4 regions of the Nostoc sp. UHCC 0252 genome follow, and region 2 is predicted to be linked to each of the others. Evidence: riboswitches for the same ligand, from Rfam matches in the RefSeq annotation. Region 2 holds a riboswitch; each other region holds the start of a gene.

What was found. A riboswitch is a leader RNA that binds a small molecule or an ion and turns the genes downstream of it on or off. The one in region 2 is predicted to bind cobalamin.
Region 1: another riboswitch for cobalamin. It lies ahead of VB732_RS05150 (DUF1636 domain-containing protein); the one in region 2 lies ahead of VB732_RS28660 (DUF1636 family protein).
Region 3: another riboswitch for cobalamin. It lies ahead of VB732_RS05300 (energy-coupling factor ABC transporter permease); the one in region 2 lies ahead of VB732_RS28660 (DUF1636 family protein).
Region 4: another riboswitch for cobalamin. It lies ahead of VB732_RS08470 (energy-coupling factor ABC transporter permease); the one in region 2 lies ahead of VB732_RS28660 (DUF1636 family protein).

Annotation. Positions count from the first base shown of each region.
Region 1 covers NZ_JAYGHE010000005.1:146,733-148,933, reverse strand. The annotation lists gene metE (5-methyltetrahydropteroyltriglutamate--homocysteine S-methyltransferase) at 1-271, opposite strand, end outside; gene VB732_RS05150 (DUF1636 domain-containing protein) at 347-757, opposite strand; cobalamin riboswitch at 1,056-1,199, opposite strand; gene VB732_RS05145 (hypothetical protein) at 1,555-1,794, opposite strand; gene VB732_RS05140 (high light inducible protein) at 1,857-2,069, opposite strand; gene VB732_RS05135 (hypothetical protein) at 2,151-2,201, shown strand, end outside.
Region 2 covers NZ_JAYGHE010000073.1:5,314-7,514, forward strand. The annotation lists gene VB732_RS28655 (cobalt-precorrin-6A reductase) at 8-745, opposite strand; gene VB732_RS28660 (DUF1636 family protein) at 748-1,164, opposite strand; cobalamin riboswitch at 1,186-1,350, opposite strand; tRNA gene VB732_RS28665 (tRNA-Val) at 1,636-1,709, shown strand.
Region 3 covers NZ_JAYGHE010000005.1:177,555-179,755, forward strand. The annotation lists gene VB732_RS05295 (energy-coupling factor ABC transporter substrate-binding protein) at 1-147, opposite strand, end outside; gene VB732_RS05300 (energy-coupling factor ABC transporter permease) at 134-913, opposite strand; cobalamin riboswitch at 939-1,079, opposite strand; gene VB732_RS05305 (hypothetical protein) at 1,382-2,062, opposite strand; gene VB732_RS05310 (hypothetical protein) at 2,065-2,201, opposite strand, start outside.
Region 4 covers NZ_JAYGHE010000009.1:82,663-84,863, forward strand. The annotation lists gene VB732_RS08460 (PDGLE domain-containing protein) at 1-50, opposite strand, end outside; gene cbiM (cobalt transporter CbiM) at 82-831, opposite strand; cobalamin riboswitch at 1,135-1,275, shown strand; gene VB732_RS08470 (energy-coupling factor ABC transporter permease) at 1,301-2,077, shown strand; gene VB732_RS08475 (energy-coupling factor ABC transporter substrate-binding protein) at 2,064-2,201, shown strand, end outside.

The DNA of each region.
Region 1 (2,201 bases), on a different contig from region 2:
CTAAGCCAGAAAGCTGTTGAAATCTTTCAGGAATTAGCCCAAAACGAAATGTCCAGTCAAGTACATGATCGTAGAGAGTTGTGTCTCCAATTCCAATATAATCAATTCCGGCTTCAAGTTGGGTTTTCCAGTTAGATTCCTCAACTTTTTGTATGGTTTGCAGTAATGATTCGGACTCTATATTACCACTCCAAAATGCTTCTAGCGCTTTCTTTACTTCCCGGTTTTTACCAATGCGGGGATAGCCTAATGTTGCTGTTTGAATCTGCATTACTTTCTGTTCCTTTTAAGATTAATGATTTAGGTACTAGAGATTGGAAACTGAGAAATTTTATCCAATCATCAATTAACAACAACTTATGTTTAATTTTGCCCACTTATTTAGTGGTGGAATCTTTGCTAAAATCCCTTTTTTCAAAGGTTCAGGTCGTTCTGACCAAGGTAATAAACCATCAGGCTTAGTATAATATTGAGTTGCACATTTCAATACAGCAGATGCACAGCCGTCAACTGGTAAATCGCCAAAGAGATAGGTTGATTTACCTTCTGCTGTAAAGGCAATGACGCAAGAATGGTTACAAGCACTCATGCATTCAACTCCCTGAATGTGGAATTTATTTCGCAATTCCCAGTTTTGTGCAAGTTGTTGAAGTTGCTTTAGTAGTTGTTCACCTTTACTTTCACCAACTCTTTTACCGTTTTGCCAAACGCTGGCGCAAGTCGTGCAAACAAACAAAGTATGTTGTTTATTGAGCATTAATTTTGAAGTTTGTAGAAAGAAGTCTGAATCGCAGATATGACAACTTTTTGCAGTCGTACAACTGCAACATAACGTGTCAATTTGGCAAAAATGATCTTGCAAAAGCTTTCACGCCAACAAAAAGCTAGCGCAAATGACAGTTGCACCAAAGCATAATTGCAATTATCAATAAACTGCCTATAATTTCACAGCCATGAGTAGTCTGTGGAGTATCTCTGGCACTATGAGAACGTGAAACTGATGTATCGTTGAAATATTTATGGCAATATTCACCTGTACCTCGCAGATGGGTATGAGTTTACGTGTTGCTTTCGGCGGGCATTCTGACTCACAAGGCGAACCTTGATTACAGCTGCGGGACAGCGCCGGATTTACACCGGACTTTCCCCCTTGCGTCTGATGGCTGACTCCCAACAGAACCGAGTTGATATTGGTCTAATAATAGCATGATTATGAATTTAATCATACTTAAACTGACTGGTTGCAATAGCTACCATTTGTTAGTGGGACTGAGACAAAAACAACCAAAAAAGAACCTCAAATCTATATACAGAAAGACTTTAACATCGTTTTGCTTAGTTTATTAATATATCTGAGGTTTGGGCTATTTTTGAGCATAAGGTGTATTTCCCTTACGCTGCATGGGTTTGAGACTTGTTTTTCCCTCAAAAATGTTTAAGTCCCGCTAAATACACAGTTACTAATAATTGATTCCTAAAATTTAAAAGAAGTCTTGGTTATGTCCACCAAGACTTCGGATATATTTATTCAACTTAAAACCTGAAGCCAACTTTTTATCCCAAATTGCTGAAATAGATTGCCCAAATGGTTCCTGTTACTCCCACAGCAATTAAAAGGTTAGTGAAAAACTTGCCTAATTCAGTTGATTCTCCCAGTACTTTATCATCTTGACCTGCACTGAAAAATAATGACCAGGCTTGGTTAACATTAATTGTTTCAAAGTTGTTGAAATTGGGGCGAAAAACAACGGGGCCAATTAAATCTTTTTTAGGGAAATCAAAATCAGTTTTCATAGCTATCCTCTGGTAATTTTATATCGGTTAATTGAGTGAAATTCTTCAATATTCAGATTTAGTTATAGGTTTGTCAGCCATCCAATCAAGCCGTGTCCTGTAACAACTTCTAGAGCTATGAGTGAGACAAAACCAATCATCGCTAAACGTCCGTTGAGTTTCTCGGCGTACTCGGTAAAACCTGCTCTTGGGGTTTGATCTACATAAACCTTTGGTTCGATTGCAAAGTTGTTGAGTTGACCAAGTTCGTTCATGGTAAAGCCTTTGCTTGTCATGTCTTTTTTCCTTTACTTGCTTATGTAATAAAATATAACATTATGTAAATATTTTTTACAAGTACTTGACAGAAACAAAGAATGTGGTTTTCCGTACTCAGCAGGTTAGGTTTACCGTATGTGCGATCGCAC
Region 2 (2,201 bases):
ATCGAGATTATTTTTTTACTTTTAGCCACTTTAAAACACCATCAACATCAGTAACCTGTTCGCCTGGCGGTGTGGCTGGACGATTTATCATGACAACCTTCACACCCAGTTCTCGCGCCGCCATAATTTTGGGTTTTGTCGCATCGCCACCGCTATTTTTACTCACGATGGTATCAATATTATGATGAATCAGGATTTGCCTTTCATTATTGAAGGTAAAAGGCCCGCGATCGCACAAAATCCTTCCTGGCGGTACTAAAGCATCATCAGTAGGGGGATCAATCATCCGCATCAGAAACCAAATTTTCTCGCAGTGGGCAAAAGCGGCGAGTTCTTGTCTGCCAACTGTCAAAAATACTCGCTGTGCCTGATTTTGTAGAGATGCGGCGGCAGCTTCAACACTATCGACTTCAATCCAGCGATCGCCACTTTCTTTTTCCCAAGGCGGACGTATTAACATTAAACGAGGTATTCCGACTTCAGTTGCAGCATCTGCCGCATTAAAGGAAATTTGACTAGCAAAAGGATGGGTTGCATCAATTAACAAGTCGATTTGCATTTGACGCAGATAGCTAGCCAATCCAGCCACACCACCGAAGCATCCAACCCGTAAATCGCCTAACGGAATTGAGGGTTCACGGGTGCGACCGGCTAGAGACGTGATTGCTTCTAACCCTTGAATAGTCGACAGTTTCGCAGCTAATTTTGCGGCATCTCCCGTACCACCCAAAATCAAAACGCGCATCATTAAGATAAAGGTGGAATTTTTGCTAAAATGCCCTTTTTCAAGGCTTCTGGACGCTCTGACCAAGGCAGTAAACCATCTGCTTTGACATAGTATTGACTAGCGCACTCTAGTACCGCAGATGCACTACCGTCAACGGCTAAATCACCAAATAAATATGTTAATTTGCCTTTAGCAGCAAAAGCAACTACACAAGAACGATTACAAGCACTCATGCATTCAACTTCTTTAATTGGAAATTCATCTCGTAAATCCCAATCTTGTGCAAGCTGCTGAAGTTGGTTTAAAAGTTTTTGACCACCGCTTTCACCTAAGCGTTTTCCCTCATGCCAAACGCTAGCGCAAGTTTTGCAAACAAATAAAGTATGGTCAGCAACACCCAAAGGATTCGTTGGGGAAATATTTACAGTAGTAGTCATCTGTACCTCGCAGATATGTGGAACTGGTAAATCTATTTCGGCGGGCATCCTGACTTACTCAATTTGAAATTTTAGATTACATCTCAAATTAGTTTACAGTTGCGGGACAGCGCCGGATTTGCACCGAACTTTCCCCGTTACCTCTGGTAGCTGCTCCCCACCAGAACCGAATAACCTTATCGATCATACACTAGGGTCATCTAAATAAAAGGATATTACCAAGAGTAAGGAGCAAATATCGTAACTTTGCCTAGCTCCACAAGTCAGATTACTGCGATATTGCATCATTCTTTAGAAGGCGAAATGAATTGCTTTTCTGAACCAAAATCCAGGCTTTGACTTTTAATCAATTGCGCTAAACCCGGTTTTTGCCACAGATACGAGGTGTCACATAATAAAGTTTGCTAGATTTAGGTTTTTTTCTTGCTCGATCCAAGAAGTATATGCTAACGTTAATATTCGTGTGGTTAAGGACGTATAGCTCAGTTGGTTAGAGCGCTACGTTGACATCGTAGAGGTCACTGGTTCGAATCCAGTTACGTCCATTTTAGATAATGTCCTTACCAGTACTGGCTACGATGTCAACGTAGCGCTCTAACCAACTTGTTTTCTCTCAGTTTTCTCTCAATCAATACTATTTTATCCTTAAAACAATGAAATAGGGGTAACTAGCTGATTTGAGAGAAGCTTATCATTTACCCATATTTTTATAACTTTTCGTTATCAATTGATAAAAATATTCTTGATTAGCTTATATATGCCTACCAGATTAGGGATTGAGCCATATTCGCCTATAGCACCTCTATTTTCAGTCCCATGTAGAATGCAAGCTTAAGTCTTATGTCGCTTGTTATAGCTAATTGTAGAGCTAGGTATTAAAGCTTAAATGCTATCAAAGCTAATCATTCAACAATAGAAACGTAAGAAACAATCATTCCCCAGTTTTATCGTTAGCAAGTACATAAATACTCATACTCACGCCATATTCGCCTGTACTCTCTCTGTCTTTAGTTTCATACCAATTAGCCAATTAAACC
Region 3 (2,201 bases), on a different contig from region 2:
AGGTTGTATTTCAGTAATTGCTTTTTCTGCTTTGTCATCGGAACCGGCAAATTCGCCACCACGCACAAATATTAACGGTGCAACTGCTAAGGCTAATACAGCTACTACCAACAGCCAGTTACTCAACCCTTTTTTAGATTGACTCATTTCCTTGGGGTTCCCGTTTGATTAATTTCAACAATTCTAATTCTTGAGGATTATAAGATTGCAGCCAGTTCCACACCAATACAGTTAGCAATCCTTCACTAATTGCTAAGGGAACTTGAGTTATAGCGAAAATCCCGGCGAACTTGGTGAATGAAGCGATAAACCCACCAACAGGTGCAGGAAAAGCTAGGGCGAGTTGGATAGAAGTGATAATGTAGGTGAGTAAATCTGCGATCGCAGCTGCTAGGAATATGGCGATTTTTTGTTTACCACCCAACTTGATTGTCAGATTATATATCCAGTAAGCCGCAAATGGCCCAGCGATCGCCATCGAAAAAGCATTTGCCCCCAGCGTCGTCAAGCCGCCATGCGCCAGTAACAAAGCTTGAAACAACAATACTAAGCTACCTAAAACCGTCATGGTGAGTGGGCCAAATAGCACCGCACCTAATCCCGTCCCTGTTGGATGAGAACAGCTACCTGTCACAGAAGGGATTTTCAACGCTGACAGCACAAAAGTGAAAGCACCAGCCAAGCCCAGCAGTAGTTTCAGTTCCGGGTTAGCTTGGGTAATGCGAGTCAGACTACGCAATCCTAGTAGAAAAAATGGTAATGCCACAATCCACCAAAAAATTGCCCACTGCACGGGTAAAAAACCTTCCATAATGTGCATGGCGTAGGCAGGTTTGGGTAAACCAACTACCAAGTAAAAACTGATAACTCCCATCAGCGTTAAACTGACTAACGCCTGTTTTTTTCTGTTCATAATCTGTACCTCGCAGATTTATGTAAACGCATTGATTCTAACCGGCGGGCATCCTGACTCACCTTATTTTGGTTCACAGTTGCGGGACAGCGCCGGATTTACACCGGACTTTCCCCCTTGCGTCCGATGGCTGCTTCCCACCAGAACCGATTGGAGTAACTATATCACTATTACTAATTTTGAGCAGCACTCTTCATCAGGTATTCACCAGAACCTCAGCGCCGTAGAGAACCCATTTGACATCTTAGGAAGGGTCTGCAAGTCTCTTAATCATTAGCCTGATGAAACAGAGGTTGAGTTTGGCAGTGGCACTAGCTAGAGTTCGTTCAAAGTTTTTCACTAGAATTTTACAACGCTCCATCCAAGCATTGGAGCGCTCGATCACCCATCTGGCAACTGCTGGAACAAATCCAGATTTTCCTTGTGCTGGTTTCTCTTGTTGTGAGGGTTTATATGGCGAATGTATTGTTATTGGTAGTAGGAAGGAGAGCTTTTCACCCAGACATTATGGTTGTGATAAAAATCACCACGCTGTTCTAGTGTAAACCCACCCAGCAATAATCCTAACCATACTTCTACCATCGGCATTTGCAACACACGTTGCAGTTTAACTAAAGAAATCTCATCTTTGACATTTATCAGGTAGTTAGCGATCGCGCGATGCCATTTTTCCACATCCTCATCTGATGCCAAATTGCGAACATCTTCTAAAGTTGTCACCTCATCAAGCATTGCCAAAACATTCGCTTTTTCAACAGGTGCTGCTACAGAATCACCCAACTCAGTAGGAGATGAAAATTGGTGTGGGCCGTGTGGTTTAAAGGTTTGTGGTGTTTGCGGTTCAATCAAATCATCTAAATCGAGGTGCATTGTTGTCCGCACTAGACCAGCAAAGAGATCGGTGCTAATAATTGGCCCCAAAAGACTATTGCGATCGCGGGTATCTTGCAACAGCACTTCGGCACGAGACTTGAGAATATCCGCAATTTGACTGAAGGCAAGCGCTGCGGTTAATAGCTGTGCCTCCAAGGGTAGTTTTTCTAGCTCGGCATCCAAACAATCCCACATAGCATCAAGAGAAGAAGTTGGTGGAGATTCGGACAACTCATCTAATACATCCCAGATGGTTAATTGGCGGTATGTGGTCATCTCTAGGATTCTGGATGTAACGGGCAGGGTCGTACTGGGCAGTAGCTTGAGGTAATCTCAAACATATCCTTATATTGATATAGTGAAACACTGTATTGTTTTGCAAAAGCCTGCAACACCTGATCTGTATAGGCGCGGA
Region 4 (2,201 bases), on a different contig from region 2:
CCAGCGATAACAAAAGCTTGGTTGCGCGATCGCGAAAGGTTGCTACTCATAAGTATTAAATCCTGATTCAACACACACCTTTTAATAACGAGAGACGGGACGAGACACAGGTGATTTTATCTTACGAGGTGGATCGTAAAATAAATCAGGTCGAGTCCGCCAAATAAAGCTGAGTGCTACGACGGTGATCAGCGCTTCGCCAATGCCAATTACAATATGCCAAGAAGCCATCGCTGTCAAACCTACCATCAGAGGAACTGTTCCAGACACAGCTAGTTGTAAGGCACACACAACTGAAGCTACCATTACACTTGTCCAAGCAGCGATCGCCGCACCAATTGTCATACCCCGCAAGGTATCGCGCCCAGTAGCAAATCTGACTGTGCGATAGAGATAGTAACCACCAAAAGTCCCAATTAATCCCATATTAAAGATGTTGGCTCCTAAAACGGTCAGTCCACCATCTTGAAACAGAACAGCTTGCACGATGAACACTGCAACCATAACTAGCGAGCCAGCCCAGGGGCCTAATAAAGCTCCAGCTAGTGTTCCGCCTAAAAGGTGTCCAGAAGTGCCTCCTGGAATCGGGAAATTGATCATTTGCGCTGCGAAGATAAATGCTGCACAAACTCCCATTAAAGGTACAGCCCGTTCTTGGTATTCTGCCTGCGATCGCTTAGTCGCTACTGTAATTAGACTTAGGGCAATTATCCAGGTGATCAGGATAACGGGTAAGTTCAAAAAGCCATCTGGAATGTGTAGAGCTAGCGGCTGTATTACCCAGTACAGCCAGCCGAAGGACGAAGTACCCATAAATGGTATTGTTTCCATATTCTCAGAAGTGTCCTTTGCAGCCAGATTGTATTTAAACGTTTAGTTGTCTAGTAGACCACGTATTCTCTAAAAACTTCAATCCAGTGGGGGGGCATATTAAACCAATTCGCAATGGGCTTCGCCCCGCTACGCTAACGCAATTTCCGATTTGCAATTACGTTTTGTGACGGGGATTTGAATTAGGCATCAAAACGTGTTGCCCCTATTAGGCAGGGACTTAAACCCCCAAATTTTGTTAAATACAATCAATTTAGGTTGATAGGATTATTTTGTTCGCGGTCTTGATGCTTGAGCAATAGTGATATAGTTACTCCAATCGGTTCTGATGGGGAGCAGCCATTGGACGCAAGGGGGAAAGTCCGGTGTGAATCCGGCGCTGTCCCGCAACTGTGAGCCAAAATTAGGTGAGTCAGGATGCCCGCCGATGGGAACCAATTCGTTAACATAAATCTGCGAGGTACAGGTTATGAAAAGAAAAAAACAGGCGTTAGTTAGTCTAACCCTGATGGGAGTTATTAGTTTTTACTTGGTAGTTGGTTTCCCCAAACCCGCTTATGCTATGCACATTATGGAAGGTTTTTTACCAGTGCAGTGGGCGGTTTTTTGGTGGATTGTGGCATTACCATTTTTTTTATTAGGATTGCGTAGTCTGACTCGCATTACCCAAGCTAACCCGGAACTAAAACTACTACTGGGATTGGCTGGTGCTTTCACTTTTGTACTGTCAGCGTTGAAGATTCCTTCTGTCACAGGTAGCTGTTCTCATCCTACAGGGACGGGGTTAGGTGCGGTGCTGTTTGGCCCTCTCACCATGACGGTTTTAGGTAGCTTGGTATTGTTATTTCAAGCTTTGTTATTGGCGCATGGCGGCTTGACGACGCTGGGCGCAAATGCTTTTTCGATGGCGATCGCTGGCCCATTTGCAGCTTACTGGATATATAATCTGACAATTAAGCTGAGTGGTAAACAAAAAATCGCCATATTTTTAGCAACTGCGATCGCAGATTTACTAACCTACGTTATAACTTCTATTCAACTCGCCCTAGCTTTCCCTGCCCCCGTTGGTGGATTTATCGCTTCATTTACCAAGTTCGCCGGAATTTTTGCTATAACTCAAGTTCCCTTAGCAATTAGTGAAGGATTACTAACTGTGTTGGTATGGAACTGGCTGCAATCTTATAATCCTCAAGAATTGGAACTGTTGCAATTAATCAAGCGAGGAAATGGTAATGAGTCAATCTAAAAAAGGGTTGAGTAACTGGCTGTTGGTAGTAGCTGTATTAGCTTTAGCAGTTGCACCATTGATATTTGTGCGGAGTGGGGAATTTGGCGGTTCTGATGATCAAGCCAAAAAAGCAATTACTGAA